2 regions of the Pantoea cypripedii genome follow, and region 2 is predicted to be linked to the other one. Evidence: predicted binding sites of a transcription regulator. Region 2 holds the regulator's gene; the other holds the start of a gene.
What was found. The regulator sigma-54, encoded in region 2, starts transcription at its own class of promoters, with help from an activator protein. The targets are predictions, from matches to a motif close to GTTGGCACANNTTTCGCTNT.

Region 1 (16,253 bases), 2.1 Mb from region 2:
TGGAAACAACTGGTACATGCGGTCCTTATCCTCGCGCACATGACGATCGCCAATCGAGATGGTGCCCATCAGCAAATTTTCCTCCACCGTCATATCGGGGAAAATGCGCCGCCCCTCCGGGGCCTGGGCAATGCCGCTGGCGGCTATCGCATGGGTCGATTTATGGCTGATGGCTTCGCCGCGAAAGCGAATCTCCCCGGCGGCGATACGCGGCTGGCTGAATATCGACATCAGCAGCGTGGATTTGCCCGCGCCGTTGGCCCCAATCAGCGCTACGGTTTCCCCTTCGTTCACCGTCAGAGAGACCTGTTTCAGGGCCTGCACCGGACCGTAAAACACATCCACCCCTTCAAAACTCAGCATCGGTTCAGCCATGATCACTCTCCTCTTCCGCGCCGAGATAGGCGGCAATCACTTTCGGGTCATGACGGATTTGCTGCGGCGTGCCCTGGGCAATCACATCGCCGTGATCCAGCACCACGATATGGTCAGAGATGCGCATCACCATCGGCATATCGTGTTCGATTAACAACACGCTGATGCGATGGTCAGCGCGCAGACGATGCAGAATCTGGCTTAACGCCCCGGTTTCCACCGGGTTGAGTCCGGCAGCCGGTTCATCGAGGCAAATCAGCTCTGGCCGCGTGCACATGGCGCGGGCAATCTCCAGCCGTCGCTGCTGGCCGTAAGACAAGGTGCCCGCCAGCCGGTTGGCGCTGCCGACCAGGTCCACATTCTCGAGCCAGTAAAACGCCCGATCCAGCGCGCGATTTTCCGCCTCGCGATAACCGCGGGTATTGAGGATGCCCGCCAGCAGCTGGCGGTTAACCTGCATATGTTGCGCTACCAGCAGATTCTCAATCACCGACATTTCACGGAACAGACGGATATTCTGGAAGGTACGCGCCAGACCGGCACGGTTCACCAGATGCGCACCGCCAAACATTTTGTACCAGACGCGTGAACCGAGCCGCGCCGGGTGCAGCCAGTCAGTGGGGTGAATTTTCTGTCCCAGCACCTGAATGACGTCGGTGGATCGCTGCCTGGCGTTCAGGGTGATACGCCCCCCCGTCGCGCGGTAAAAGCCGGTTAAACAGTTAAATACCGTGGTTTTTCCCGCGCCGTTGGGGCCGATTAACGCCGTGACCGAGCCGCGTTCAACGGCCAGGCTGACGTCATTCAGCGCCTTAATGCCGCCAAAGCGCATCATCAGGTTATCCACCTGCAAAATAGCATCACTCATGGCGCACTCCCTTACGCAGCGGCACGCCTACGCGTGCGGTTCGCACCAGCCCGCGTGGTCGCCAGATCATCATCAGCACCATCAGCACGCCAAACAGCAGCACCCGGTACTCGGCGAAGCTGCGCAGCAGCTCGGGAGCAACCGTCAGCACAAACGCCGCCAGTACCACACCCAGCGTCGAACCCATCCCGCCCAGTACCACAATGGCGAGGATCAGTGCCGATTCGAAAAAGGTAAACGAGGTCGGATTGACGAAACCCTGATAGCTGGCAAAGAACACCCCGGCGATACCGGCGGTTGACGCGCCCAGCATAAACGCCGACAACTTGACCAATACGTGATTCAGCCCCATCGCCCGGCAGGCGATCTCATCTTCGCGCAGCGCTTCCCAGGCGCGACCAATCGGCATGCGCGTCAAGCGATGTTTGATAAACAACACCAGCAGCACCACCAGAACCAGCACCACGTAGATAAAGATAAACTTCATGTTCGGGTTGTAGTCGAGGTGGAAAAACTCGTTATACGGCACCCCGCCCTCGCGTGCACGGCGACCAAATTCCAGCCCGAGAAAGGTGGGAGACGGCACCGATACCCCATTGGGGCCACCGGTAAATGTCAGCCAGTTGTTCAGCACCAGACGGATGATTTCGCCAAAACCGAGGGTGACAATCGCCAGATAATCGCCGTGCATCCGCAGCACCGGGAAACCCAATAGCGCACCAGCAAAGGCGGCCATCAGCGCCGCCAGCGGCAACATGCTCCAGAAGCCGAGGCCGAGATACTCATAACCGAGGGCCAGCCCGTAGGCACCGATGGCGTAAAACGCCACATAACCGAGATCGAGCAGACCCGCGAGACCCACCACAATATTCAGCCCAAGACCAAGCAAGACGTAAATCAGCCCGAGAATCGCCACCGTCAGCAGGTATTTACTCGAGAGGAACGGAAACGCCAGCGCCACCACCAGCAGCACAGGCAGGATCCAGCGTAAATGGGAGCGGTGACCTGGTTCGCGCACGTACACGCCATCATCATTGCCTTCAAATTTACGCGCGAAGCGTTGCCCGGCAGCGGATTGCTGAAACAAGCTAAACAGCAGACGACCCACCATCACCACCGCCACCAGCACAGCAACGCGCTGCGGCGAGAGATGAAAACTGTAGCCATCCAGCACCACACCGACAATCGGACCAAACACCACCAGCGCCACCAGCCCGGCCATCACACAATCCAGCAGCGACTGGCGCACATCGATTCGTTGCGTCATTGCACTCATTTTGGCGTCCTCACACTTTGGCAACCAGCGGTCGTCCCAACAGCCCCTGTGGCCGGAAGATCAAAATCACCACCAGCAGGGCAAAAGAGAACACATCTTTGTAATCGGAGTTCACCAGCCCGGCGAACTGCGCTTCGGCCACGCCAAGCAGCAGGCCGCCGAGCATCGCCCCCGGCAACGAACCTATGCCGCCCAGTACCGCCGCAGTAAAGGCTTTGATGCCGATAACGAAGCCAATGTAGAAATCAAAGGTGCCGTAGTTCAGGGTGACCAGCACGCCAGCCAGACCCGCCATCGCCGCGCCAATCATAAACACCAGCGAAATCACCCGATCGGTGTTGATACCGAGAATGGCGGCCATGCGCCGATCCTGTTGCACTGCGCGGCAAATGCGACCCAGCCGCGTGTACTGAATAATCCAGGTGAGCAGCGCCATACCGCACAACGCGGCAATCAGGATAAACACTTTGGTCCAGGTGATTTGCACCACGCCATCGCCAATTTCCATGCGCAACACCCCGGACATCAGGGTGGGAATACCCTGCTGATTCGGACCCTGACTTATTTGCACATAATTTTGCAAAATCAGTGACATACCGATGGCTGAAATCAGCGGTGCAAGGCGGGTGGAGTTACGTAACGGACGATAGGCGATGCGCTCGATAGTCCAGCCGTAGACCGCCGTCACCACAATGGTGAAGATCAGAGTGCCGAAAATCAGCAGTGGGAAGGAGTGAATGCCAAAAAAGCTGAGCAGCCCCAGCCCGATGGCACAAAGATAGGCAGAGACCATATACACCTCGCCGTGGGCGAAGTTGATCATGCCAATGATGCCGTAAACCATGGTGTAGCCAATGGCGATCAGCCCGTAAACCGCGCCCAGTGTCAGGCCGTTCACCAGCTGCTGGAGAAAGAAGGCTTCCATATGCAAGTCCCGTGCTTAAAGGGAGCGCAAACCTCGCGCCCAATCGCGAATGGCCCCGCAACACGCGGGGCCGCGTGTCAGCTTACAGCTGGTGATATTTGCCTTTATCGTCCCACTGATAAACCACGTAATCCGAGACTTTCAGATCGCCTTTACCATCCCAGGCTTTTTTGCCCATCACGGTATCAACGCTATTGGCCTTCAGCCACTCACTGGCTTTGGCGTTATCTTTACCTGCGGCTTTGTAAGCGGCAGCCAGTGCCTGTACTGAAGCGTAGGCATACAGGGTATAGCCTTCCGGCTCAAAACCACCGGCGCGGAATTTGGCGATCACCGCTTTGCCGTCAGGAATCTGACGCGGGTCCTGACCAAATGTCATATAAACGCCTTTGGTGTATTGCGGGCCGCCCGCTGCGGTCACCATATCTTCAGTCACGATACAGTCACCGGAGAAGAAGGCAGCCGTCACGCCCTGTTCACGCATTTGACGTACCAGCGGACCGGCTTCCGGGTGGCAGCCACCGAAGTACACCACATCCGGTTTGACTGAGGCGATTTTGGTCACCAGCGCGTTAAAATCTTTCTCGCCGCGCGACAGACCTTCATACAACACCTCGTTGACTCCGCGCTTTTCCAGTGCAGCCTTGGTGGCATCGGCCAGCCCCTGGCCGTAGGTGTCTTTGTCGTGGATCACCGCCACGCGTTTGGCTTTCAGCTTATCGATGATGTAGTCAGCAGCAATCGCCCCCTGCTGATCGTCGCGGCCACACATACGGAACATGGTTTTCATGCCGCGTTCGGTGATTTGCGGGTTAGTCGAGCCGGGGGTAATCGCCAGTACACCGGCATCGTCATACACTTCGGAAGCGGGCATAGTGGAAGAGGAACAGAAGTGCCCCACCACTGCCAATACCTTGTCCTGGTCTACCAGGCGATTGGCGACGGCCACGGCCTGTTTCGGTTCGCAGGCGTCGTCCCCCTGCACCAGCACAATTTTTTCACCATTCACCCCTCCGGCAGCGTTGATGTCTTCAGCTGCCTGAGTGGCACCCTTCCAGTACTGTGCGCCGTAAGTGGCGTTGGGGCCTGAGAACGGACCGGCCACCCCAATCTTAATATCCGCCTGGGCATAAAACGCCGCGCTCAGGCAACCTGCAATCACAACCTTCAATGGTAATTTTATGAATTTCAAAGACATGCTTTCAATCCTCAACGGGTCAGGAACGGAGCCATACCACGGCCTGGGAGAAATCAATTTCTGAAACTTAACGATGTGCAGTGTGTGACCAGCAGGGCCACGGTTAACAATCAAGCAAAAAGCTCGCCAAAGGTAAGCATTGGTGACAAGTTTTTGCACCGGCATCGCGCCAAAGCGGGAGGGAACGCGTCTGCTGATCTTAACCATAGCCAGCGTTTTAAGACGCACCAGCACTCTGTTGGTGCAGAATGCGGTTGATCACAGATTCTTCATGGTGCTGAGGGGTTTACCCGCTATGCTATAGCCAAATCGACCCAAAATTGATGCGGGAGAACTTATGAATACACAACGGAACGGCATCAGCAGCCAGCAGGCGCTGGATGAACTTGAGCGGCTGTACAGCAACGCGGTAGACGCGTTACGCAACGCCATTCGTGACTTTACCGAACACGGGCGGCTACCTGATGAGGCAGCGCGTCAGCAGGGGTTATTTGTCTACCCGGAGCTGCGTATTACCTGGGCTGGCGATGGGCCGCAACGTAATCGTACCCGTGCCTGGGGTCGCTTTACGCATACCGGCAGCTACAGCACCACCATCACGCGCCCGGCGTTATTGCGTCACTATCTCAGTGAGCAATTGCTGATGATTGAGAAAGAGTACGAGGTGGTGATTGAAGTCGGGCCATCGCAGCAGGAAATTCCTTACCCTTATGTGATTGACGGTTCCGATTTGTCTCTGGACCGCTCGATGAGCGCCAGCATTGCCCGCCATTTCCCCACCACCGAACTGTCGCAGATTGGCGATGAAACCGCCGATGGCCTGTTCAACGCTGACGCGCTGTTCCCGCTGTCACACTTTGATGCATTACGTACCGACTTCTCATTGGCGCGTCTGCGTCATTACACCGGCACCGGTGTGGAGCACTTCCAGCCATTTGTGTTGTTTACCAATTACACACGCTACGTTGATGAGTTTGTCCGCTGGGCGATTGAGCAGGTGCAGGATCCCAGCACCTCCTACGATAGCCTCGCCTGCGCCGGTGATGTGGTGATCACCAAAGACACCCAGGATCCGGAAGCGATGATGTCGGATCTGGCGTGGAAGAAGCATCAGATGCCCGCCTGGCACCTGACCTCACCCAATCGCCGTGGCATTACACTGGTCAACATTGGTGTTGGCCCGTCCAATGCCAAAACCATCTGCGACCATCTGGCGGTGGTACGTCCGCACGCCTGGCTGATGATTGGCCACTGTGGCGGCCTGCGTGAAAGCCAGACCATTGGCGATTACGTGCTGGCCCATGCCTATCTGCGTGACGACCATGTGCTGGACAGCGTACTGCCGCCGGATATCCCGATTCCGAGCATCGCCGAGGTGCAACGTGCGCTGTACGACGCCACCAAAGCGGTGAGCGGCATGCCGGGTGAAGAGGTCAAACAACGCCTGCGTACCGGCACCGTGGTGACCACCGATGACCGCAACTGGGAGCTGCGTTATTCCGCTTCTGCGCTGCGCTTTAATCTCAGCCGCGCGGTGGCGGTGGATATGGAAAGCGCCACCATCGCCGCCCAGGGTTATCGTTTCCGGGTGCCTTACGGCACGCTGCTGTGCGTTTCGGATAAGCCGCTGCACGGTGAAATCAAACTGCCTGGTCAGGCGAATCGTTTCTACGAGGGAGCGATTTCCGAGCATTTGCAGATTGGGATTTGTGCGGTGGAGCTGCTGCGCGCCGAGGGGGATAAGTTGCATTCACGCAAATTGCGAACTTTTAATGAGCCGCCGTTCAGGTAAATAATGTCACCGCTCCTTTGTGAGCGGTGATTTCCGCCCCCCTCCGCCTTCTCCGCCAAAAAGCCCTGTGCCCCTTTACCCTGGGCAAAATGAACCCCGTCCGTTGCTGTAACTTGCGACAACGTTCACATCATGCAACCTAAGCTTTAGTATAGTTAGATGTATTATGGTATTTACTAAGAAAAGTTTTGCCATCTGACCAGGCTAACGACGGAGAGATTTAACATGGCAGCTATACCTGTATTGAAATTATCTTTGTTAGAGGGGAGCCGGAATGATAAAGATAAATTTATCAGCCTGTTAACGGAAGCCGCTCATGATGTTGGTTTTTTCTATCTTAGCGATCATGGCGTCGCAGCATCATTCCTGACGGAAGTTCGTGAACAAACCCGAAAGTTTTTTTTATTATCTGAAGAAGAAAAACTCTCGGTTTCAATGATTAACTCCCCTCACTTCAGAGGATATAACCGAGCTGGTAATGAATTAACCAACGGTAAAGCAGACTGGCGAGAACAATTTGATATCGGGGCTGAACGAAATCCCTATAACTTAACGGATAAGGATCCTATCTGGATGGGCCTGCATGGTTTTAATCAATGGCCTGCATCCTTGCCTGAGTTGAAGAACACCCTTCTTTTCTACAACAATATATTAACCAGCATCTCGCTGAGATTACTCAGAAGCCTTGCATCAGGTCTGGGGTTGCCAGAAAATTCTTTTGACAAAATATACGGTGACACACCTAACGAACATATCAAACTCATCAGATATCCACGCTGTAAAAAAATAACCGAGACTCAGGGTGTGGGGGCTCATAAAGATTCTGGCCTTCTTACGCTAATTCTTCAGGACGAAAATAAAGGCTTACAAGTTAAGACTAACGATAACAAGTGGGTTGATGTTTCCCCAATTGATAATACCTTTGTGGTTAATCTGGGCGAGCTACTGGAGTTAGCCACTAACGGATACCTCAAAGCAACCGTTCATAAGGTTCTGGCTCCGGCAGGAGAGAATGACAGAATTTCTGTGGCCTATTTCTTAGGTGCCAGTCTCGATTCTGTCGTACCGGTATTCAGATTGCCCGCAGAGTTAACCTCAGATTCCTCATTTATCGAAACTGACCCAAACAACCCGCTACTCAGAGATGTGGGTCTGAATTATATGAAGGGAAGGCTGCGCTCTCATCCGGATGTTGCTAAGAAATATTATGCAGAATGGGGCAATTTTCTATGAAAAATAAACTGGTAGTGTTAACAGGCGCCAGTTCCGGATTTGGCGCTGAAGTTGCCAGAGCTCTGAGCAACCGGGGATATTGTCTTGCTCTCCTGGCCCGGCGTATCGATAAACTACATGCGATGAATCTGGCAAACTCCCTGTGTTTTGAAGTCGATGTTACCTGTCGTGAGCAGGTCTTTCATGCTATTCGCAAGGCTGAAGAGAAGTTTGGCGATGTAGATTGCATCATAAATAATGCAGGAGTGATGTTACTGAGTGAATTAGAATATCAGAATCATGACGAATGGAATCGAATGATTGATACCAATATCAAGGGCGTCATCAATGGTATGCAGGCGGTCTTGCCCTCCATGCGCGAACGGAAAACAGGAACAATAATCAATATCTCCTCTCTGGCGGGTCAAAAGACCTATCAATACCACGCTGCATATTGTGCCACTAAGTTCGCCGTCCACGGTTTGTCCGACAGCGTTCGTTGGGAGGTTGCCCCGGACAACGTCCGGGTTATCACTATCTCTCCGGGTGCCGCCGAAACGGAGCTTATCAGCCATATTAGTGACGACTTCGTGAAAAATGATTATATCGAATGGAAAGAAAGCATAGGCGGTGTCATTTCTGCCAAAAATGTTATTGATAGCATCATATTTTCATACGAGCTGCCGCAATCAGTATGTGTGCGCGATCTTAAAATCGCGCCGACAAGACAACAAAATTAGCACTCTTTATTTTTCCTGGAAGGCCAGTTATTCAGAGTCAGTAAATGAGATGACACTTACACATTCAGTGTAAATCTTTTCTTTTATTCAGGATCCTTTTTATCGCTTCCTGCTCTGTTTCTGCGCCTTCTACCTCACCTTCGCAAATAGCAATCCAGTAGTCGGATAGCTTGCCTTTTTGTTGTGGCAAATGAAATGTTTTGAGTTTTTTCTCTTTGTTTTTCATAACAGTGATCGTCCTTGTTAATTGCACACATGCAAAGCATGGCAGCAATATCCTTTCATCAAAAAAATATGAGCGCGAGAACATTCAATATGGCTACTACTGATAGTAGGGTTATTTTTCAGCAACCTCAAGCCGAAGGGTTATTTTTTGAGTGGTTTTGTGATCACCCTATTATTCACTGGAATGCTGGCATTATGTTGGTAAAAAACTCAAATCATGAATTTATCACATCAAACTCAGTATTCAGTAGTTATTCAGGTTACACACCGGAATCCCTCATAGGCCTGAATGATGGAGATATGCCATGGGCAGAAAATAAAGATATTTACATAAATCACGAAAAAGACATTCTATGAATTTTCATAGGTTTTTTTCTTCTGATTTACATCATTTATTACTCCATATATAAATCATCACGTGACGTAGAGATATTCAATTTAAGGGATGAATAGGCAATGGAGCGAAAAGGGAAAATGAGTCTTAAAGACTGGCATATAGAGGATATTCTTGCTGCGGTCAGAAAAAAGAAGAAGTCTCTTGCTGCACTTTCAAGGGAAAATGGACTTGCGGCTGGAACATTAAACAATGCTCTGCGGAGACCCTGGCCACGGGGAGAAAAAATTATTGCGCAGGCTTTAGGCCTGACTCCCGGTGAAATATGGCCCAGTCGGTATTCAGGAGGCAACAAAAAACAAAGAAAACCACTACTTACAAAGAAAATAAAATCTTAACGGGAGACTAGCGGGATGTCCATCCTCATTAACGTCCAGATATCGGCCAGAACCGTGCGATAAATCGCGCCACTAACACCCAGCAGCAACACGAAACCCCAGGATCAGCATAACTGTGACAGCGGTGGGGTGAGCGCCATCCGGACTCGCTGAGCGCAGGAACGATTCCAGGATGAGCCGCAAGGATGCGGCGAAAGGCGGCGTGTAGCGGCGCGATTTATCGCGCGAAAAAGCCGCGAAGCGGCGAGGAAGGCGGCGCAGGGCCGTGGAATGCAAAGGGGACGGCCAGGTCCCCTTTGCTCGGTCGCCGCACTGGCGAACTGAAACTTGCCAGTGCCCGTGGCGAACGAAACTATCTCAGTAGCTAACGAAACCGCCTCAATACGCGATTACGCACTCAACCAACCCAGTTTAATCACAAACAGGATCGACATAATAATCAGCGCCGCATTCACCTCTTTAGTACGACCGCTCAGCAGCTTCACTACCGTCCAGGTAATAAAACCAAACGCAATACCGTTAGCGATGGAGTAAGTCAGCGGCATGGTCAGCGCAGTTACGGTGACCGGGGCTGCGGTGGTGATGTCTTTCCAGTCAATCTCTGCCAGGCCGGATGCCATCAGTACGGCAACAAACAGCAGCGCCGGAGCGGTAGCGAATACCGGTACACTGCCCGCCAGCGGCGAGAAGAACAGGCTGAGCAGGAACAGAATGGCAACCACAATCGCAGTCAGACCAGTACGGCCACCGGCGCTGACGCCCGCTGCCGATTCCACATAACTGGTGGTGGTCGAGGTACCCAGCAGTGAACCAAACAGTGCTGCCGCACTGTCGGCAATCAGCGCACGGCCCATTTTCGGCACGTTGCCCTGCTCATCCGCCAGACCGGCACGCTTCGTCACACCCAGCAGAGTCCCGGTGTTGTCGAACACGTCCACAAACAGGAAGGCAAAAATCACGCTCACCAGGCCGACGTTAAAGGCACCCGCGATATCCAGATGCAGGAAAGTCGGGGCGATTGACGGCGGTGCAGAGAACACGCCACCAAACGGCGTCAGGCCAATGCCCATCGACAGGAAGGTGACGATCAGAATACCAATCAGCACCGCACCGGTCACGCGACGCGCTTCCAGTACCACGATGATAACAAAGCCCAGCAGTGCCAGCAGCGGACCCGGTTTAGTCAGGTCACCCAGCCCCACCAGGGTGGCCGGGTTATCGACCACGATACCCGCCCCTTCCAGCGCAATCAGTGCCAGGAACAGGCCGATACCCGCCGCAATCCCGGCGCGCAATGGCAACGGAATGCTGGCAATAATCCACTCACGAATCTTGAACACCGACAAGGCAAAGAAGATACAGGCAGAGAGGAATACCGCACCCAGCGCGATTTGCCAGGTGTAACCCATGTGCAGTACTACTGTGTAAGTAAAGAAGGCGTTGAGGCCCATACCCGGTGCCAGCGCAATCGGGTAGTTGGCAATCAGGCCCATCAGGACGCAGCCAATCGCCGCCGCCAGACAGGTCGCCACAAAGACCGCACCCTTATCCATGCCCGTCGCACCGAGGATGCTTGGGTTAACGAACAGGATATAGGCCATTGCCAGGAAGGTGGTTATGCCCGCAATAACTTCGGTGCGGACCGTTGTGTTGTGCGCTTTTAGCTTGAATAGTTTTTCTAACATCATCATCTCTCGTGATGGGGAGACGTCACTGACGTGCGTTCTCTTGCCAATGGGGTGTGCATGCGCGTTATTGTTTCGGGAAAAAGCAGACGGGGCTGCATGCTCTGCCATCGATCCGCCTTGTATACAAACTCCTTTCCCCTCAGTCCTCATAGCAATTGCTATGCCATGCCGGGACGCAATCGTTTACCTTCTCAATCACAGCACCGGCTAAGACTATTCTGAACCAGAACGAGGCGCGATTATGGTGCATTGCACCATGTGTGCGCAATCGTTTTCCCACAGGTCAATGGGGGGGTGAAAAAAGATTGCGGTAACGCACGCTTTCGCATTCTGTCAGGCGATGTCGCTCACGTTTCTGTTGCCTGATGCAGCAGGCAAAAGCGGTCGGTATACACTCTCCGTTAACTCTTCCATAACAAAAGAGGCCCGTAATGAAGCCCGCGATTCTGGTAGTGGATGACGATCGTGCCGTCTGCGAACTGCTGCACGATGTGTTGAGTGAACATGTTTTTACCGTTTATAGCTGCCACCAGGGCAAAGACGCGCTGACATTACTGGCCGCGCATCCGGAAATTTCGCTGGTGATGCTGGATATGATGTTACCGGACACCAATGGGCTGCTGGTGTTGCAACAGATGCAACGACAGCGGCCCGAGTTGCTGGTCATCATGCTGACCGGTATGGGATCGGAAGCGGATATGGTGGTCGGGCTGGAAATGGGCGCGGACGATTACATTGCCAAACCCTTCAATCCACGCGTGGTGGTGGCGCGCGCCCGCGCCGCGTTACGTCGTTGCGGACGGCTGGCGCAACCGGACAGCGTCCAGGATGATGGCTGGCAATTTAACGGCTGGCGACTGGATGAAGCACGTTGCCAGTTGTTCAACCCTCAGCGTGAAAGCGTGCCGCTCACCCAGGGCGAGTATGCGCTGTTGCGTGCGCTGGTGTGCCACGCACGTAAAGTGCTGACGCGCGATCAGTTGCTGGAACTCACCCACAGCGAAACCCTGGATGTGTTTGATCGCACCATTGATGTGTTAATTATGCGGCTGCGGCGCAAGATTGAAATGAACCCGCACCAGCCCAGCCTGATTCGCACCATCCGCGGACTTGGTTATGTTTTCTCCGCTGATGTGATGCGTCCGGCGTCGGTCGCGCCAGTCACGCAAATCGCCTGACCCATCCAGCGCTGCATCTCGCTCAAAGGGCGGGTGCCGTCCAGCGCATTGGCCGCATGCAAATTGAAACAGGCGCAGGTGTGCGCCAGCTTTAGGGTGTCGGTCATCGGCCAGCCCTGGTGGCTGGCATACAGCACCCCGGCGCAGAAAGCATCCCCTGCGCCGACGCTGCCGACAATCTCCTCCGGTTGTAACTGCCACGCCGGTTGCCAGTGCCCTTCGCCACCCACCGGCAACCCCCATGCGCCCTCGGGGGCATGGATCACCACGCGCTGCCGTACCCCCTGTTGCGCCAGCCAGCGGGCAGCGGCAGCAAAGCTGGCAGGCGGCGCGAGTCCCTGTTCGCTGCGCAGGCTGATGCCGGTGAGCGATTGCGCTTCCAGTTCGTTAATCACCAGATAGTCGAGCCAGCGTAACGCGGGCACCACCAATGCCTGATACTCCCCGGCACGCGACACCAGATCGAGTGAGGTCAGATAACCGCGCTGCTGCATCTGCGCCAGCAACTGTGCGCTGCGCGTGCCCCAGGTTGTATCCGGTACATCGAGGGCATCCAGCAGCAGCAGATACCCCAGATGGAAGATGCGATGATCGGTATTCACAGCGGAAAAATGCGCCAGATCGAGCTGCGCATTGGCTCCCCGCGCATGGAAGAACGTGCGCTGTCCATCGGGCGTGGTCATCACCTGAGTCATGGCGGTATTCACGCTGCGGGTACGCTGGACAAAACGTCGCTCAACATGATGCTGGTCCAGCAGTTGCACCAGGTAGTCGCCGTCGCTGTCCTCACCGATCATCCCGACAGCCGCCAGCGGCAGGTTGATCTGCATACGTGCCAGGGTGAATAACACATTCGGCACCGCACCACCGCTACACTTTTCGCTGTGGTGGATTTCGGCCAGCCAGCCCTGCTCCGGCCAGTGGCTGATACGCTGCACATGATCCACCAGCATGCTGCCTGCCGCTAAGATGCCGCTGCGTGCCACCATCTCAGGCTCTCACGGCGCTGCCAAATACCCGCATCTGCTGCGCCACCACGTTGGCGATATCGCGCTCCACCGCCATCAGTAGCTCGGCAAAGGCATCGTAACGTGCTTCACGCTGGGCAATCTGGCTCTCAATCGCCCCCAATGCCGCCTGCGACATGCCAGTGTAGAAATTGATTTTATGAATGCCGAGGCTGATAGCGTGACGGAAATCCGCATCGCTGATGCCGGAACCGCCGTGCAGCACCAGCGGCACCCGTGCCGCATCGCGGATCGCCGCCAGCCGGTCGAAATCGAGTTTAGGTTCGCCTTTGTATTTGCCATGCGCATTGCCTATCGCCACCGCCAGGCAATCAATGCCGGTGCTGCGCACAAACTCCGCCGCCAATCGGGGATCGGTAAATTTGTCGCTGTCCGCTTCACCAAACAACGCGCCACCTTCATCCCCGCCGACCGCGCCGAGTTCCGCTTCCACCGACACCCCGAGCGCGTGGCAGATCTTCACCACTTCCTGGGTCTGACGCACGTTCTCGTCATAACTGAGGGTGGAACCATCAAACATCACCGAGGTAAAACCGAGACGGATCGCCTGCATCACCGCTTCGAAATGCAGGCCGTGATCGAGGTTCAGCACTACCGGAATATCGTGCAACGCCGCCTCAGTGCGGATGGCCGCAATCAGATGATCGAGGCTGACATACTTAAAATGCACCTCGGCGATATTGATGATAAACGGTGAACGCTGCTGCTCTGCCGCGTGGAACAAGGCGCGCAGAAAGTGGGTATCGAGCACGTTAAACGCGCCGAGGGCATAACCGTTTTGTTGCGCATGAGCCAGGCCCTGCGCCAGTGAGATCAGTGCCATATCGTTGCTCCTTCAGTCCAGCCAGCGGGCATATTCGTTACACAGCAGCCAGCGCGGGTCTTCATCCTCATCAATCGGGTTGAAGCGCGCCAGCGGGGTGAGAAAGACGTTGTCGTGCTCGTCATCGTTCGGCATGGAAACCTCCCCTACCAGCACGTCACCGTAACCCTCTTCGCCCCAGAAGCTGTGCCAGATACCCGGCACCAGGGTGACGCTCTCCCCCGGCGACAGGCGCAGTTGTGATCCGGCGGCATGGGTCTGACGAATGCCATCAAGGGTGACATTCACCGCTGTGTTGGCCAGCCGGTCGCCATCACGATTGTGCAGCGTGACAATCAGGTTGCCGCCGCCACGATTGATAATGTCTTCCATCTTTTGCGGGTGGTAATGCATCGGCGTCACCTGCCCTTCCCGCACATGCATGATCTTTTCCGCGTAGGGTTTCGCCCACGGCTTGCCGCCGCGCGAACCGTTACGCAGGGTGAACAGGGTTAAACCGGTCTGAAAGAAATCCTGTGCGCCAAAGCTGGTGACATCCCAGCCGAGGTGCAGCGCCAGCAGCTCGTCGGCCGCCGGCTTATCCAGCGCACGCCACTGGCTCAGGCCATAATCAGCCCAGCTGGGCAGATGGACATCCTGGCGCATAAAGAATTCACGGGTGAGTTGCAGAATGGTATTCACTTCCGAACGTTGCATCACTGCGTCTCCGGTCAGTGGAAAGTGGGGGCGGCCCGCATGCGCACCGCCCGCGTCGGTTATTTCACCGTCCAGCCTTTGTAGCTGCTAACGTTGTTGCGGTCGATCATCGACACCGGGATCAGCACCGGCTTATCCGGCGCAGGTTTGCCTTGCAGGATGTCGTAACCGATCTCCACCGCTTTCGCCGCCATTACCTGTGGGTCCTGCGCCGGGGTGGCGACAAACAGCGAACCTTTACGTTTCAGCGCCTCTTCACCGTCCGGGCTGCCATCGACGCCAACAATAAAGAATTCATGGCGCTGCGCCTGTTTAGCCGCTAAATCCGCGCCGATGGCGGTAGGATCGTTAATGGCGAACACCGCATCAATTTTCGGGTTAGCCGACAGCAGGCCGGTCATCACCTCCAGCCCACCTTCGCGGCTGCCTTTGGCGTTCTGGTTGGAGGACAGGATCTTGATATCCGGGTGGGTTTTGAACTCGTTCATGCAGCCTTCCACACGGTTCTGCACCGCTGAAACCGGCGGTCCGTTGATGATTACCACATTGCCTTTGTCTTTCAGGCGGTCAGAGATGTATTTACAGGCCATTGCCCCTGCGGCGGTGTTATCGGAGGTGATGGTGGCATCGGCACCTTCGGCAGCCACGTCCACCGCCACCACCACGATCCCGGCATCGCGGGCGCGTTTGACGGCAGGCGCGATCCCTTTCGAGTCAGCGGCGTTGAGGATGATCATGTCCACTTTGGCGGCGATAAAGTTGTCGATTTGCGCCACCTGCTGGCCGAGATCGTATCCGCTGGAGACCAGCGTCACCTTCACGTCATCTCCCGCCAGCTTGCGTGCTTCCAGTGCCGCCCCTTTGGTGATCTGCACGAAGAACGGGTTGGCGAGATCGCCGACGGTGACACCAATGGCTTTTAACTCTTTGGCCTGGACCAGCGGTGCGCTGAGAAGCGTGGCCGCCAGCAGTCCGGTGATAATCGGATTAAAACGCATAGTCGATGTTCTCCTGCTTTTTTTGTTGGTATTGCGTTGCGCGATAAATCGCGCCGCTACAAAATCGTGCGCCATCCCGTAGCGGCGCGATTTATCGCGCGTTTTTTTCTCTTTCAACCCACGTGATGCCGGGTACGGTACTTGTCGATCAACACGGCAATAATGATCACCCCACCCTTAATCACCAGCTGCCAGAAGTACGACACCCCCATCAGCGTCATGCCGTTGTTCAGCGTGGCGATAATCAACGCACCAATCAGCGTGCCGGTGATGGTGCCGATACCGCCGACAAAGCTGGTGCCACCGAGAATCACAGCAGCAATCGCGTCCAGCTCGTAACCCACCCCGAGGTTGCCGTTGGCGCTGTACAGCCGCGAGGCGCTCATCAACCCGCCCAGCCCGGACAGCAGGCCACTGACGGCATAAACGAACGCCAGCACCGCCCCGACCTTAATGCCGGTGAGACGTGCCGCCTGCATATTGCCGCCCACCGCGTAGA
Region 2 (16,253 bases):
ATCGCTACAAGTTGCACTGAGGCGATTAATCTTCGTCGAAACCCGCTTCAAATAACTCGATCACCGCAGCCAGTGCCTGAGTCTCTTCCGGTCCGCTGGCTTCGATCTCAATATGGCCCCCTTTGGCGGAGTCCAGCATCAGCAGCGCGATGACGCTGCTGGCTTCGGCTTCCGTTCCGGCTTCATTGCGTAGTAGTACTTCAGCGTCGAAACTCTGCACCAGCTCAAACAGTTTCATGGCCGGGCGGGCATGCATCCCCAGCTTGTTACGAATCTCAACGGTCTGCTTCACGGTCATGATTTGCGTTTTTCCAGGGTGCGATGACGGGACTGCACATTTTTACCACGTGAGCGGAAGTAATCGGCCAGCTGTTCAGCAATGTACACCGAACGGTGCTTACCCCCGGTACAACCAATGGCGACGGTGAGATAACTGCGGTTATTGGTTTCCAGCATCGGTAGCCACAACTCAAGGTAGCTGCGCGTCTGGTAGATAAAGTTATGTACTTCGGTATGTCGATCGAGAAACGCCGCCACTGGACGATCGAGGCCGGTCATCGGACGCAGTTTCGGATCCCAGTGCGGGTTAGGCAGAAAACGCACATCAAAGACATAATCGGCATCGATTGGAATGCCATGTTTGAAGCCAAAGGATTCAAACACCATGGTCAGTTCACGTTCGCGTTTACCGAGCAGACGGGTACGCAGCATTTCTGCCAGCTCATGCACTGACATCTCTGAGGTATCGATAATCAGATCGGCGCGTGAGCGCAGCGGCTCCAGCAGATCGCTCTCCTCATCAATGGCGCTCTCCAGTGACAGGTTTTTACTGGAAAGCGGATGCAGGCGGCGGGTATCGCTGTAGCGACGAATCAGCGTGTTGCGATCGGCGTCGAGAAACAAAAGCTGCGGCGCAAAGGACTCTGGCAGATTATTGAGGGCAGTTTCAAAAATCTCCGGCGATTCAGGCATGTTCCGCACGTCAATACTGACGGCGGCCGAGATATTGCGTTCGGTTAACGTATTTGCCAGTTCGGGCAACAGCACCACTGGCAGGTTATCGACACAGTAAAACCCCATGTCCTCAAGCGCACGTAACGCGACTGATTTTCCTGAGCCTGACCGACCGCTAACGATCATCAGCACCATCACATTTCTCCCGTTTTAAACCGGCACCCTGGCCGGTAAAAGTGTCTGTCGCTTAAGGATGGTCGTCCTGCGCTTCTGTGATAATGGCATAGAGTTCTTCATCGCTCTGCGCCGCGCGCAGACGACGACAGACGGTTTTATCTGCCAGGCGTTTTGCCACCAGCGATAGCGTATGCAGATGGGTTTTGCACTGGTCCGCTGGCACCAGCAGCGCAAACAGCAGGTCTACTGGCTGATTGTCGACCGCGTCAAAAGCGATCGGCTGATCGAGGCTGATAAACACACCTACGGCGCGCAGGGTGTCTTCCTCCAGCTTGCCATGCGGAATAGCAATGCCATTGCCAATACCGGTACTGCCCATGCGTTCACGGGTGAGGATTGCTTCGAAAAGCGTCTGGTGAGGCAGATTGAGCTGCTTAGCTGCCAGCTCGCTGATAATTTCCAGCGCACGTTTTTTACTCTGGCAGTGTACGCCGCTGCGGGTGCAGTCCAGCGTGAGGACCGAGCTCAATTCCAGTGTCAGATCGTTGTTCATCATCGTTTCACTTGCGAGTTCACATAGCCGCGAGGATCACCCACTTTAACCCGTTAACGGGGAAAATGCAGGCTCTCCTGTTGGCGCTTGCGCAGATGACAAAACGGGGCGGTCAGCCCGCCCCATTCTGTGCTCTGAGTGCCGAACCGGTCGGCACTCTGCAAGCGTGAAGGTTAGTGTTTTTTCAGTTTGTCTTTATGTTTAGTCAACTGACGGGAAAGCTTGTCGATCAATCCGTCAATGGCCGCGTACATATCTTCCGCTTCCGATGTCGCGTGCAACTCCCCGCCGTTCACATGCAAGGTTGCATCAGCAATCTGCGTTACCTTCTCCACTTTCAGAACAATATAGACCTGATTGATACGATCAAAATAGTGTTCCAGTTTGGCAAATTTGCTATTTACAAATTCGCGCAGCGGTTCGGTAATCTCTACATTCAGTCCGGTAAGGTTTATCTGCATAGGTCTTCCTTCTCAATACATTCAAACCAGCTGTTTACGCTGGTTCGAGGGCGGGATGGACAAAGACTCGCGATACTTAGCAACCGTACGGCGGGCCACCATGATGCCCTGTTCAGATAACATGGAGGTCAGTTTGCTGTCGCTCAAGGGTTTTGCGGGGTTTTCCGCAGAGATCAATTTTTTCACCAGCGCACGTATCGCCGTGGAAGAGGCTTCGCCACCGCCTTCGGTGTTCACATGGCTGGAGAAAAAATATTTCAGTTCAAAGATGCCACGCGGGCTATGTAAATACTTCTGCGTGGTGACGCGCGAAATGGTGGATTCATGCATATCCACGGCTGAGGCGATATCCGCCAGCACCATGGGGCGCATATACTCCTCGCCCTGCTCAAAGAACGCCTGCTGCTGCTCGACAATACAACGTGTCACTTTCAGCAGCGTGTCGTTACGGCTCTCCAGGCTCTTAATCAGCCATCGGGCTTCCTGTAAGTTGCTGCGGATAAACTGGCTATCGCTGTCGTTACGCGCAGCTCCGCCCATCGCAGCATAATGCTGGTTGATTTTCAGACGCGGCACGCTGTCAGCATTCAGTTCAACCGTCCAGCGCGTGCCAGTTTTGCGTACCAGCACATCAGGAATGACATATTCCGGTTCGCTGGTATTCACCGACTGGCCCGGACGCGGATCGAGCGATTGAATCAGCAGCATGGCGTCTTTCAGCACATCTTCTTTCAGACGCGTGACACGCATCAGACTGCGAAAATCATGATTGGCCAGCAGGTCGAGATGTTCGCTAACGATGAGGCGCGCTTCGGCCAGCATCGGTATATCGCTGGCATATTGTGAAAGCTGGACCAGCAAACAATCACGTAAATCGCGTGCACCGACACCGACCGGGTCGAAACGCTGCACGCGTTTCAGTACCGCCTCCACTTCGTCTAGCGTCAGCTCCTCATCGCCAATACTGTCGCAGATATCCTGCAACGTCACGGTGAGGTAGCCGGTATCGTCAATCGCATCCACAATCGAGGTCGCAATGGCACGGTCAGTATCGGTGAAGGGCGTCAGTTCGACCTGCCACATCAGGTAGTCCTGCAATGACTGCGTCGTCTCTCCCTGGTACACCGGCAATTCATCATCCTGATAATCGGTCCCGGTGCCTGAAGGCGTACCGGCGGTGTAGATCTCATCCCAGGTGGCGTCGAGCGGCAACTCTTCCGGCATATCCTTCTGTTCAAGTGCCTCGCGCGTGTCGAGCGCTTCGCTCTCCTGATATTCGCGTGTGTCTACTTCTTCATGGAGATCTGATTGTTCAAGCAATGGATTGCTTTCCAGCGCCAGTTGTAATTCCTGCTGGAGTTCAAGCGTAGAGAGTTGCAGCAAGCGGATTGCTTGCTGCAACTGGGGTGTCATCGCCAGCTGTTGGCTGAGCCTGAGTTGCAAACCTTGCTTCATAATCCGGATTGAATTTCCTAAGCAAACGTCGGAGGTTACGACACCTTATCAGAGTCTGAACTCTTCGCCCAAATAAACACGCTTAACCTGCTCATCTGCAAGTATTTCATCGGGGGTGCCGTGGGCAATCAAATGCCCCTGGCTGACGATGTAAGCGCGTTCACAAACGGCAAGGGTTTCGCGCACGTTGTGGTCGGTGATCAACACGCCTAGTCCGCTATCGCGCAGATGCTCAATGATCTTCTTGATATCAATAACGGAAATGGGGTCGACACCCGCAAATGGTTCATCCAAAAGGATGAATTTAGGGTTGGCGGCCAGCGCACGGGCAATCTCCACGCGGCGGCGTTCACCACCGGAAAGTGCCTGACCCATGCTGTCACGCAGATGCTCAATGTGGAACTCTTCCATTAATTCATTGGCACGGTCCTGGCGCTGTTCTTCGCTAAGATCATCACGAACCTGCAATACCGCCATCAGGTTGTCGTAAACGCTCAGGCGACGGAAAATCGATGCTTCCTGCGGCAGATAACCAATGCCACGGCGCGCGCGCGCATGCAGTGGCAGGAGACTGATGTCTTCATCATCAATGATGATGCGACCGGCATCACGCGGCACAATACCCACCACCATGTAGAAGGTGGTGGTTTTACCGGCCCCGTTGGGACCCAGCAGGCCGACGATTTCGCCGGATTTCACCTGCAGGCTAACGTCTTCTACCACGCGGCGGCCTTTATAGGCTTTCGCCAGGTTTTCAGCGATCAGTGTGGCCATAGAAATTAGTTACTCTTCTTTTGGCTCTGGGATGAACCGTTTTTGTCCTGCAACTGCGACGGCACCAGTACGGTGGTCACGCGTTTGCTCTGGCCCTGACTGAAGGCCTGCATTTTCTGTTCTTTCACCAGATAGGTGATGCGATCACCTTTGATATTGCTATCCAGCTGCTCAATGTAAGCGTTACCGGTCAGCTCAACAAAGTCATTGGCCAGTTCGTAGTGCAGCTTGGCAGCATGGCCTTGTACCGGCTTACCGCTGTCCTGCATTTGATAGAAAGTGGCGGGGTTGCCCCATGCATCAACGATGGTTTTTTTGCTATCGCCGCCCGGACGCGTCACCACCACTTTGTCTGCGGTGATTTTGATCGATCCCTGGGTCACGATCACATTGCCGGTGAAGGTGGCGACATTGCCTTGCAGATCCAGCGCCTGGTTTTCTGAAACGATATTGACGGGTTTGTCCGAGTCTCCTGTTAATGCCAGAGCGGGCAGACTGGTGGCTAACAGAGCGCTGACCAACAGTAACTTAAGGCTGTTTTTGTTCATTTTGGATTTCATAGGAGGATTTGACCTTTTCAATCAACTCGGCATTTTTTGTCCGTAAGTTGCCGCGCATCTTCATGCCAGTAGAGTTAAAACTGCGGCCATAAAGGGTGACCTGATCGTCTGAAGTGACATCCTGGGTAACCAGATTGACTACCGCATTATCCGTTTTGATGCGCTGTAACTCGGAATCCTGCGTCAGGGTGTTTACTTCAACGTGGCCGTATAGATAAAGCATACGATCTTTGGTGAGCTTTGCCTTATCCGAACGAACAGACCAGGTTGGAATTTTGTTCACGTCATAGGTGGTCATCACCGGATTTTCGAACCAGCTCAGTTGATCGGCATCAAAGTAGGTAACTTTATCCGAAATCAGCTTATAGGCCAGCGCACCATCGGGATTGTATACCACGGTGTGAGAAGTCGAGCTGGTATAGGTCGGCTCCTGATCGTTGGTGGCAACCGGTGTTTTGCTCTCATCCTGGTTGGTAAGATTCCAGCCGATCAGCACCAGAGCGATTAAGGCCAGAATCAGCGTTATCCAACGCCTGCTTTTACTCATACTGATTGCCCTTTGGCATCCTCAAATTTATTCTGCGCCATTAAGATCAGATCGCAAAGTTCACGTACTGCACCGCGGCCACCGGCAATGCGGGTGACGTAATGCGCGCGCGGCAGCAGAATCGGGTGCGCATCGGCAACGGCGACACTGAGACCGACTCGCGCCATGACCGGCCAGTCGATCAGGTCATCACCGATATACGCAACCTGTTCGGCAGATAATGACAGTTTATCCAGGAGTTCGCGCCAGGCCAAAAGCTTATCCGATTGTCCCTGGTAAAGATGCGTAATGCCGAGGGTTTTGCAGCGATCTTCCATCAGTCTGGCATTGCGGCCGGTAATAATAGCCACTTCGATGCCTGAGGTCAGCAGGCAACGAATGCCATATCCATCGCGTACGTTAAAGGCTTTCAATTCTTCGCCGCTGTTGCCCATGTAAATCAGGCCATCTGACATCACACCATCAACGTCACAAATCAGCAGGCGGATTTGCGCTGCACGCGCCATCACCTCTGCGCTCACCGGACCATAGCAGGTTTCCACTGCGGGTGTTTCAACACTCATGTTCTTTTCCTGTTCAGACCACACCGGCGCGCAGCATGTCATGCATATGTACCACACCGAGCAGGCGATCGTCATCGGCCACCAGCAATGCAGTGATGTTTTTGTTTTGCATCAGGTTAAGGGCATCCACCGCCAGCAGGTTGGGGCGTACGCGGATACCCCCTCGGGTCATCACATCCTGAATGCGGGCTGACTGGAAATCGATACCCATATCAAACACCCGGCGTAAGTCACCGTCGGTGAAGATACCTTCAATTTTCATCAGATCATCGACGATCACCGTCAGACCGAGATTTTTCCGCGTAATTTCCAGCAAAGCATCACGCAATGAGGCATCACGCGTGACATGAGGGATCTCGTCGCCACTGTGCATGATGTCACTGACATGCAGTAACAGTTTACGCCCCAATGCGCCACCTGGATGGGACAATGCAAAATCTTCCTGGGTAAAGCCGCGCGCTTCCAGCAGCGCCACCGCCAGCGCATCCCCCATCACCAGCGTGGCGGTGGTGCTGGTGGTGGGGGCCAGACCGAGTGGGCAGGCTTCCTGCGGCACTTTCACGCATAGATGGACATCGGCGGCCCGGCCCATTGCGCTATCGGCACGGCTGGTGATGCAAATCAGCTGAACTTTCTGGCGTTTCAGCACCGGTACCAGCGCGAGGATTTCGTTTGACTCACCGCTGTTCGAAATGGCAATCACCACATCGTTGGTACTGACCATCCCCAGATCACCGTGGCTGGCTTCTGCAGGATGCACAAAGAAGGCGGGGGTGCCGGTGCTGGCGAAGGTCGCGGCGATCTTTTTGCCAATATGCCCTGACTTGCCCATCCCCATCACCACCACTTTACCCCGGCAGGCAAAAATCATTTTGCAGGCGCGTGAGAAGTCGTCATTGATATATTGATCGAGTTGTTCCAGGCCTTCACGCTCAATACGCAGCACCGCTCTGCCTGCCTGTTGAAAGTCAAAATCCGGTTGCTGATGTGACATACTCAGTCTGTCCTTTATTAACCTGTGATAAACATGGGGCTAAGCCACAGCCAGCACACCCACACGATAAATCCTGCTAACAATAAGGCACCTGCCGCCCGGCCAATTCGGCGTCGGCGTTGCAGGCACAACAGGGCGAACAGCACGCTGACACCCAACATCACCCAGTAATCACGGGCAAAAGCATGGGGATCAATGCTGCCCGGATGAATCAACGCGGGCAGGCCCAGAACAATGGCCAGATTAAAAATATTGGCACCGATCAGGTTGCCGATGGCGATATCGTCCTCGCCTTTCATCGCGCCAGCGATGACGGTAGCCAGTTCCGGCAGGCTGGTGCCTACGGCGATTAACGTCAACCCCATCACCAGTTCGCTTACGCCGAAGTAATCGGCAAATACGGTCGCGTTATCGATCACCATGCGGGTCGACATTGGCAGGATCAGCAGTGCAACGGCGAGCCACAGGAAGGCCACGGTGTTGCCGCTCTCGTCACGCGGCAGCTCCGCCAATTGTTCGCGCGTCAAGGTGTCGTTATTTTCACGCTCGGCCCGGCGTGCGATGCGGATCGCCACCAGCAGATAACCCAGCGCAATCAGCAGCAAGGCTACGCCATCAAGGCGACTGAGATAATTATCAAACAACATAATACCGCTCAGTAATGAGACCAGCAGCATGAGCGGGAGTTCGCGGCGAATCAGATTGGAATGGACGGTTAACGGATGCAGCAGGGCCGCTCCGCCGAGGATTAACAAAATATTGGTGATGTTCGAACCCAGCGCGGTGCCGACGGCTAAATCCATCTGTCCGTGCTGTGCCGCTGAAAAAGAAACGATCAATTCAGGGAGCGAAGTGCCGATGCTGACCACGGTCATACCGATGATTAAGGGGGGTATGCCGAAGGATCGACTGAGGATTGCGGCACTGAATACTAATCGGTCAGCGCCGTAAGCCAGTAAAATCAATCCAATGAACAGCAGGGCAGTGGCTACGAACATGAAAAATCCTTGATGGCCAGATGTGTCGGCACGCCTTGCCCGACGGGTATCAACTTTAGCGCATTGAAACAGGCGCTGATTTTGACTGTCTGAGAGGCAAAAGTAAATTTTAAGGCTATTTTCGCCAAACCAGGTGGGTAAGTTTCTGTAAAACTCTCGTGCAACGTGGACTTACAGGCTACCATCCCGGGATACGAGAACGCCCGATCCCCATTAAGAGGTAAAGATGATCCAGCAGCAAACGAATCTGGTTGAGGTTCGTGGCGTGAGCTTTTCGCGCGGAGATCGCACCATCTTCGACGACATTTCATTAACGGTGCCCGAAGGTAAAGTGACCGCCATTATGGGGCCATCTGGCATTGGGAAAACCACGCTGTTGCGCCTGATTGGCGGCCAGCTCCAGCCAGATAAAGGTGAAATCTGGTTCCGTGACGAAAACATTCCCTCACTTTCACGCCGCAGATTGTATGAAGTGCGTAAAAAAATGAGCATGTTATTCCAGTCCGGCGCACTTTTTACCGATCTCAGCGTCTTTGATAACGTGGCCTGGCCGCTACGGGAACATACGCAACTTCCGCCAGCGCTATTGCACAGCACGGTGATGATGAAGCTGGAAGCGGTAGGGTTGCGTGGTGCTGCGCAGCTCAAACCGGCGGAACTCTCCGGCGGGATGGCGCGCCGTGCAGCACTGGCGCGTGCGATCGCGCTGGAACCGGATCTGATCATGTTCGACGAACCCTTTGTCGGCCAGGATCCGATCACCATGGGAGTACTGGTAAAATTGATCGACGAGCTGAACCACGCGCTGGGGGTGACCTGCATCGTGGTTTCGCACGATGTGCCAGAGGTCTTGAGCATTGCCGATCATGCCTATATTGTTGCCGGGCAAAAAATTATTGCTCAGGGAAGCGCGCCTGAATTGCGGAGCAATCCCGATCCACGCGTGCGTCAGTTTATTGAAGGGCACGCGGACGGTCCGGTGCCGTTCCGCTTTCCGGCCGGGGATTATCTGGCCGATTTGACCCACGCAGGGAGAACCTAAGCTGATGTTGTTAAAGGCGCTGGCGTCACTTGGACGTCAGGGGATTAACACCTGTGCGGCATTTGGCCGGGCAGGGATGATGCTGTTTCATGCGCTGGTGGGAAAACCGGCGTTTCGCAAACATGCACCGTTGCTGATCAAGCAACTCTACAGCGTGGGCGTAATGTCCCTGCTGATCATTATGGTCTCCGGGCTGTTTATCGGCATGGTGCTTGGGTTGCAGGGCTATCTGGTCCTGACCACCTACAGCGCGGAAACCAGTCTCGGCATGTTGGTGGCGTTGTCGCTGCTGCGCGAACTCGGTCCGGTGGTTACCGCTTTGTTGTTCGCCGGGCGTGCCGGTTCGGCGCTGACCGCAGAAATTGGCCTGATGAAAGCCACCGAGCAGCTTTCCAGCATGGAAATGATGGCGGTTGACCCCTTGCGACGTGTGGTATCACCACGTTTCTGGGCCGGTTTTATCAGTATGCCGCTGCTGGCGCTGATTTTTACCGCAGTGGGGATTGCCGGTGGCGCGCTGGTTGGGGTCAGCTGGAAAGGTATCGATCCCGGCTTCTTCTGGTCAGCGATGCAGAACGCGGTGGATTTCCGTACTGATATCATCAACTGCATTATCAAAAGCGCGGTTTTCGCCATTACGGTGACATGGATTGCGCTGTTCAACGGTTATGATGCTATCCCCACGTCGGAGGGGATCAGCCGGGCAACGACGCGTACCGTGGTACATGCTTCACTGGCGGTACTCGGTTTGGATTTTGTGCTGACAGCACTGATGTTTGGGAAATGATGCAATGCAAAGCAAGAAAAACGAAATTTGGGTAGGCGTCTTCATGCTGCTGGCACTGCTGGCACTGCTGTTTCTCAGCCTGCGTGTTGCTGACCTGAAATCGCTGGGGACTGAACCCACATGGAAGCTGTATGCCACCTTCGATAACATCGGCGGCCTGAAAGTGAGCTCACCGGTTAAGATTGGCGGCGTGGTGATTGGCCGTGTGACCGATATTTCGCTGGATGACAAAACCCTGTCGCCGCGCGTCACCATGGACATCAGCGACCAATACGCCAACAAAATACCGGATACCAGCTCACTGGCGATCCGTACCCAGGGATTACTGGGTGAACAGTTCCTGGCGCTTAATCTTGGCTTCGACGACCCGGATCTGGGTTCGTCTATGCTGAAAGATGGCGGTACGCTGCGCGATACCAAATCAGCGATGGTGCTGGAAGATTTGATTGGCCAGTTCCTTTACAAGAGCGGCGACAACAAAAACGATAACAAACAACAGGGTGCGGAGAGCGCGCCTGCAGCAACTGAATAACCCCAGAGGTAAAACACGATGTTTAAACGTTTACTGATGATTGCCATGCTGGCCATCGTTCCACTGGCCGCTACGGCAGCGGACCAGAGCAATCCTTATAAACTGATGGATGAAGCGGCGGCGAAAACCTTCACCCGTCTGAAGAACGAGCAACCGAAGATCAAGCAGGATCCTAATTATCTGCGTGATATCGTGCGTCAGGAATTGCTGCCCTACGTGCAGATCAAGTATGCGGGTGCGCTGGTGTTAGGTCGCTACTATCGTGATGCCACACCGGCACAGCGTGATGCTTACTTCGCGGCATTTGGCGATTATCTGGCCCAGGCCTATGGCCAGGCGCTGGCCCTCTACCACGGTCAGACTTATCAAATTCAGCCCGAACAGCCGATTGGCGATGCCGATATTGTGGCAATCCGTGTCACCATTCTCGATCCGAGTGGCCGCCCACCGGTTCGTCTTGATTTCCAGTGGCGTAAAAACAGCCGCACGGGTGGCTGGCAGGCCTACGATATGGTGGCTGAAGGCATCAGCATGATCACCACCAAACAGAATGAATGGGGCGATTTGCTGCGTACCAAAGGTATCGATGGTCTGACCGCGCAGTTGAAAGCCTCTGCAGCTCAGCCAATCACTCTGGATAAGCAGCAATAATGAGCGAACCGTTACGCTGGCAGCGTACTGCCAGCACGCTGGCCCTGAGTGGCAAGCTGGACCGTGACACCTTGTTGTCCTTGTGGCAGGAACGGGAAACGGCGATGGTTGATATTGAGACCATTGATGTGACTGCCCTCGACAGGGTGGACTCAGCCGGACTGGCGCTGCTGGTTCATTTGCGTGAGATTGCCAGGGCGCAGGGCAGCACGCCGCTGTTTAGCGGCATCACGGATAAACTTCAGTCACTGATTACGCTGTATAACCTGCAGCAGATTATTGTTTCTGCGGAAAAAACAGCCTGATTATTGCCCTTAATGATAAAGCCCCTGATTTTTTCAGGGGCTTTTGCGTATTTAAGAGTCAGACGCTTTCCTCTAAGATGTCTGCCTTATTATTATCAACTTGAAGCAAAGAGCGATGGAAAATAGTGAAGTTCAGGCGGTGCTGATGCAGGCGTTGCCATTAGAAGAAGTGCATGTTCTCAGCAACGACGGTAGCCACTTTCAGGTGATTGCGGTCGGCGAGATGTTCGGTGAGCTGAGCCGGGTTAAAAAACAGCAGGCTGTGTATGCGCCACTGATGGAATACATTGCGGATAATCGCATTCATGCGGTTTCCATAAAAACTTATACTCCTGCCGAGTGGGCGCGCGATCGTAAACTTAACGGTTTCTAAGCGCACTGCTTTGGTGCGCCCGCGCAGGCGGGCTTGTTTGATTGATAATTGAGAACCGTGTTAATGGACAAATTTCGTGTGCAAGGCCCCACCCGTTTAAGTGGTGAAGTGACCATTTCCGGGGCGAAGAACGCTGCGCTGCCTATTCTGTTCGCAGCGCTGCTGGCAGAAGAGCCGGTAGAGATTCAGAATGTGCCGAAACTGCGTGACATCGACACCACCATGAAGCTGCTGAGTCAGCTGGGTGCGCAGGTCGAGCGTAATGGTTCGGTGCACGTTGATGCGCGCGAAGTTAATGTCTTCTGTGCGCCTTATGACCTGGTGAAAACCATGCGTGCTTCGATCTGGGCGCTGGGGCCGCTTGTCGCGCGTTTTGGTCAGGGGCAGGTTTCACTGCCGGGTGGTTGTGCCATTGGCGCACGTCCGGTTGATCTGCACATCACCGGCCTTGAGCAGCTGGGTGCAGAGATCAAACTGGAAGAGGGCTATGTTAAAGCCTCGGTTGATGGCCGTCTGAAGGGCGCGCATATCGTGATGGACAAGGTGAGCGTCGGTGCCACGGTGACCATCATGAGTGCGGCAACGCTGGCGACAGGCACCACCATCATTGAAAACGCTGCGCGTGAACCGGAAATCGTTGATACAGCGAACTTCCTGAACACCCTGGGTGCAAAAATCAGCGGTGCTGGCACCGACAAAATCACCATCGAAGGCGTAGAACGTCTGGGTGGCGGTGTCTATCGTGTCCTGCCGGACCGTATCGAAACCGGTACTTTCCTCGTTGCTGCTGCGATTTCGCGTGGCAAAGTGCTGTGCCGCAATACTCAGCCTGACACCCTGGATGCGGTACTGGCTAAACTGCGCGATGCCGGTGCGGATATTGAAACCGGTGCCGACTGGATTAGCCTCGATATGCACGGTAAGCGCCCAAAAGCGGTTAACATTCGCACTGCACCACATCCGGGTTTCCCGACCGATATGCAGGCGCAATTTACGCTGCTTAACCTGGTGGCTGAAGGCACCGGTGTGATCACCGAGACCATTTTCGAAAACCGCTTTATGCACATCCCGGAACTGATTCGTATGGGCGCGCATGCGGAGATCGAAAGCAATACCGCCATTTGTCACGGCGTGGAGACGCTGTCGGGTGCGCAGGTTATGGCGACCGATTTACGTGCATCGGCAAGTCTGGTGCTGGCGGGTTGCATTGCGGAAGGCACTACGTTGGTCGATCGTATCTACCATATTGATCGTGGTTACGAGCATATCGAAGATAAACTGAAAGCCATGGGTGCCAATATCGAGCGCGTTAGCGGCGAATAATTGTCTTCCTGACTTTTAATAAGAAAACCAGCCATACAGCGGCTGGTTTTTTTTGGGGCTACACGCGTATCACTTTGCAGATTCAGCCACCTTTTTGGGCTTTGGACGCAACTTGCGTTTCCGCAGACGCTGAGTTTTAGGATCAAAATAACGGCTTGGCCAGATCTCCGCAGGGTGGACACCCAACGCGTTAGCGATCAACCACTCTCCTTTTGGCCAGGAACGGGAAATGGCATTCGCCAGAGTCGATGAACTCAGGCCCGACTTACGCGATAGCGCCGCCATTGTGGTTCCTTTCTTACGCAGCTTTGCAATGATGTCTGCCGGGTGCCAGTCTTGTTTCCATGCATGCATAAACGCTCTTCTCCATGTCCATGTTGTCTTCTCATCCTGCGGATGAGGGATTCTTTCCGGTGTAGGAATATCTGGAATCATACGGAATTATATAGCAGATGGTTCCAATAAGTTTCCAGTAAAATCGTAACCATTGCTAGTAACTGCGAACTGTTTCGCAAAAGCACTGCAAACAATGAAAAGACGTACAAGGGAAGTGAGAGCAGGAAAAGGGGGACCAGAGCTGGCCCCCGCAGGGATCAATAATCGCGTTGTACAGACATGTGGGCTAACGCTTCAAGGGCGCTACGCCAGGGACTTTCTGGCAGTGCTTCCAGGGCAGCAATGGCCTTGTCAGCTTCTTCTTCTGCGCGCTGCCGCGTCCATTCCAGCGAACCACACTGGCGCATGGCTTCCAGCACCGGTTCCAGTAAATGGCGACCATTACCTTCTTCAATCGCACGGCGAATCATCTGCGCCTGTTCTGGTGAACCGTTACGCATCGCATGCAGCAGGGGCAGGGTAGGTTTACCTTCGCTCAGGTCATCGCCGGTATTTTTGCCCAGCGTCTCGCCGTCCGCGCTGTAATCCAGTAAATCGTCAATTAACTGGAAAGCGGTACCAATATAGCGTCCATAATCCTGCAACGCTTTTTCCTGCGCCGGGGTGGCTTCGGCAAGAATCGCCGATGCCTGTGAAGCGGCTTCAAACAGACGGGCGGTTTTGCTGTAAATCACCCGCATGTAATTTTCTTCAGTGATGTCCGGATCGTTGACGTTCATCAACTGCAAAACTTCACCTTCGGAGATGACGTTCACCGCTTCCGACATCAGCGCGAGGATCTTCAGGGATCCCATGCTGGTCATCATCTGGAAAGCACGGGTATAGATAAAATCACCTACCAGCACACTGGCGGCATTGCCAAATGCGGCATTGGCCGTGGCTTTACCACGGCGCATATCGGATTCATCCACGACATCGTCATGCAGCAGCGTGGCGGTGTGGATAAATTCGATCAGCGCCGCATTGGTGACATGTTGCGAACCCTGGTAATTCAGTGCTCGTGCAGACAGCACGGCTATCATCGGGCGAATGCGTTTTCCACCGCCACTGATGATGTAATGACCCAACTGGTTAATCAGCGAGACATCTGAATTCAACTGGTCGAGGATGGTCTGGTTGACGGCCGCCATGTCCTGCGCGGTTAATTCATTAATCTGTTCTAAGTTCATTCGTCTGTTCAGCTATGACTCGTTTTCGGCATGGTAAGCGCTTTTACCCAGCGTGAGTTCAGGTAATCTGTTACTGATTGTACTTGAAAAATCGGGTTGATAAACGTTTGCATTCATCCTGCGCTTTTTTTCTGCAAGAGAGTGCAAAGTGCACTTGTCTTCTGCCGGAGATTTGCGTAGAATTCGCGCCCTATTGTGAATATTTATAGCGCCGCCTGATTAACAGAAAGGCAAGCGCAGAAGCGGAGTTTTATATGTACGCGGTTTTCCAAAGTGGTGGTAAACAACACCGAGTAAGCGAAGGTCAGACCGTTCGCCTGGAAAAGCTGGACATCGCAACCGGTGAAACCATCGAGTTTGACCAGGTTCTGATGATTGCAAATGGCGAAGACGTGAAAATCGGCGCGCCACTGGTTTCAGGCGGTGTGATCAAAGCAGAAGTCGTTGCTCATGGTCGTGGCGAGAAAATTAAAATTGTTAAGTTTCGTCGTCGTAAGCACTACCGTAAGCAGCAAGGCCACCGTCAGTGGTTCACTGATGTGAAAATCACTGGCATCAGCGCCTAAGAGGAGATCTGACAAATGGCACATAAAAAGGCTGGTGGCTCGACTCGTAACGGTCGTGACTCCAACGCAAAACGTCTGGGTGTAAAACGTTTCGGTGGTGAATCTGTTCTGGCAGGTAGCATCATCGTTCGTCAGCGTGGTACCAAATTCCACGCCGGTAACAACGTAGGCTGTGGTCGTGACCACACCCTGTTTGCTACCGCAGACGGCAAAGTGAAATTCGAAGTTAAAGGTCCGAACAACCGTAAATACATCAGCATCGTTGCTGAGTAAGGTTGTCGTGACGCAGACGGTTAACGTCTGAACGAACGAATGAAAGGCCCCGCAGCTTTGCGGGGCTTTTTACATTCTGCTACGGCGTGCACGTAAGCCCTGCACCCTTGCGCAGATTGCTGTACAATTTATGTACACATGGCATTGCCAATCCTGTATTATCCGCCGCCGGTCAGCGCAGAAGACCCTGGCGGACCCGTTCGTCGTCAGAGTTCTGCCGCGAACGACAGTGTGACGGAGAAAGAAAATGAAGTTTGTTGATGAAGCGACGATCCTGGTGGTCGCGGGTGATGGCGGTAATGGTTGCGTGAGCTTCCGCCGCGAAAAATACATTCCGAAAGGCGGCCCTGACGGCGGCGATGGCGGTGATGGCGGTGATGTCTACCTGCTGGCGGATGAAAACCTTAATACCCTGATCGATTATCGTTTCGAAAAATCTTTCCGTGCTGAACGTGGCCAGAATGGCCAGAGCCGTGACTGCACCGGCAAACGCGGTAAAGACATCATTGTTAAAGTCCCGGTGGGTACGCGTGTTATTGACCAGGGCACAGGCGAAACGCTGGGCGATATGACGCGCCACGAGCAGCAGCTGATGGTTGCCAAAGGCGGCTGGCATGGCCTGGGTAACACCCGTTTTAAATCTTCGGTTAACCGTACACCACGCCAGAAAACCATGGGTACACCGGGTGAAAAGCGTGACCTGCAGCTGGAGCTGATGCTGCTGGCTGACGTTGGTATGCTTGGCTTACCGAATGCCGGTAAATCGACCTTTATTCGCGCCGTTTCTGCGGCCAAGCCGA

Region 1: HA50_RS12050 (branched-chain amino acid ABC transporter substrate-binding protein) is a predicted target of sigma-54. The motif match lies at 4,754-4,773, and genes of this name have one in related genera.

What each region holds. Positions count from the first base shown of each region.
Region 1 covers NZ_MLJI01000001.1:2,601,272-2,617,524, forward strand. The annotation lists gene HA50_RS12030 (ABC transporter ATP-binding protein) at 1-375, opposite strand, end outside; gene HA50_RS12035 (ABC transporter ATP-binding protein) at 368-1,243, opposite strand; gene livM (high-affinity branched-chain amino acid ABC transporter permease LivM) at 1,236-2,519, opposite strand; gene HA50_RS12045 (ABC transporter permease subunit) at 2,530-3,444, opposite strand; gene HA50_RS12050 (branched-chain amino acid ABC transporter substrate-binding protein) at 3,527-4,642, opposite strand; gene HA50_RS12055 (AMP nucleosidase) at 4,980-6,434, shown strand; gene HA50_RS12060 (isopenicillin N synthase family dioxygenase) at 6,660-7,667, shown strand; gene HA50_RS12065 (SDR family oxidoreductase) at 7,664-8,386, shown strand; gene HA50_RS31390 (hypothetical protein) at 8,451-8,612, opposite strand; gene HA50_RS31065 (hypothetical protein) at 8,702-8,968, shown strand; gene HA50_RS12070 (helix-turn-helix domain-containing protein) at 9,086-9,343, shown strand; gene HA50_RS12075 (NCS2 family permease) at 9,733-11,031, opposite strand; gene HA50_RS12080 (response regulator) at 11,463-12,209, shown strand; gene HA50_RS12085 (carbohydrate kinase family protein) at 12,146-13,198, opposite strand; gene HA50_RS12090 (ketose 1,6-bisphosphate aldolase) at 13,200-14,060, opposite strand; gene HA50_RS12095 (D-lyxose/D-mannose isomerase) at 14,073-14,756, opposite strand; gene HA50_RS12100 (ABC transporter substrate-binding protein) at 14,816-15,754, opposite strand; gene HA50_RS12105 (ABC transporter permease subunit) at 15,868-16,253, opposite strand, start outside.
Region 2 covers NZ_MLJI01000001.1:539,542-555,794, forward strand. The annotation lists gene mtgA (monofunctional biosynthetic peptidoglycan transglycosylase) at 1-20, shown strand, start outside; gene npr (PTS phosphocarrier protein NPr) at 26-298, opposite strand; gene rapZ (RNase adapter RapZ) at 295-1,149, opposite strand; gene ptsN (PTS IIA-like nitrogen regulatory protein PtsN) at 1,202-1,684, opposite strand; gene hpf (ribosome hibernation promoting factor) at 1,858-2,145, opposite strand; gene rpoN (RNA polymerase factor sigma-54) at 2,167-3,600, opposite strand; gene lptB (LPS export ABC transporter ATP-binding protein) at 3,649-4,374, opposite strand; gene lptA (lipopolysaccharide ABC transporter substrate-binding protein LptA) at 4,380-4,934, opposite strand; gene lptC (LPS export ABC transporter periplasmic protein LptC) at 4,903-5,481, opposite strand; gene kdsC (3-deoxy-manno-octulosonate-8-phosphatase KdsC) at 5,478-6,044, opposite strand; gene kdsD (arabinose-5-phosphate isomerase KdsD) at 6,058-7,038, opposite strand; gene HA50_RS02455 (calcium/sodium antiporter) at 7,056-8,036, opposite strand; gene mlaF (phospholipid ABC transporter ATP-binding protein MlaF) at 8,263-9,078, shown strand; gene mlaE (lipid asymmetry maintenance ABC transporter permease subunit MlaE) at 9,083-9,865, shown strand; gene mlaD (outer membrane lipid asymmetry maintenance protein MlaD) at 9,870-10,397, shown strand; gene mlaC (phospholipid-binding protein MlaC) at 10,416-11,048, shown strand; gene mlaB (lipid asymmetry maintenance protein MlaB) at 11,048-11,353, shown strand; gene ibaG (BolA family iron metabolism protein IbaG) at 11,469-11,726, shown strand; gene murA (UDP-N-acetylglucosamine 1-carboxyvinyltransferase) at 11,790-13,049, shown strand; gene HA50_RS02495 (helix-turn-helix domain-containing protein) at 13,119-13,403, opposite strand; gene ispB (octaprenyl diphosphate synthase) at 13,643-14,614, opposite strand; gene rplU (50S ribosomal protein L21) at 14,869-15,180, shown strand; gene rpmA (50S ribosomal protein L27) at 15,196-15,453, shown strand; gene cgtA (Obg family GTPase CgtA) at 15,701-16,253, shown strand, end outside.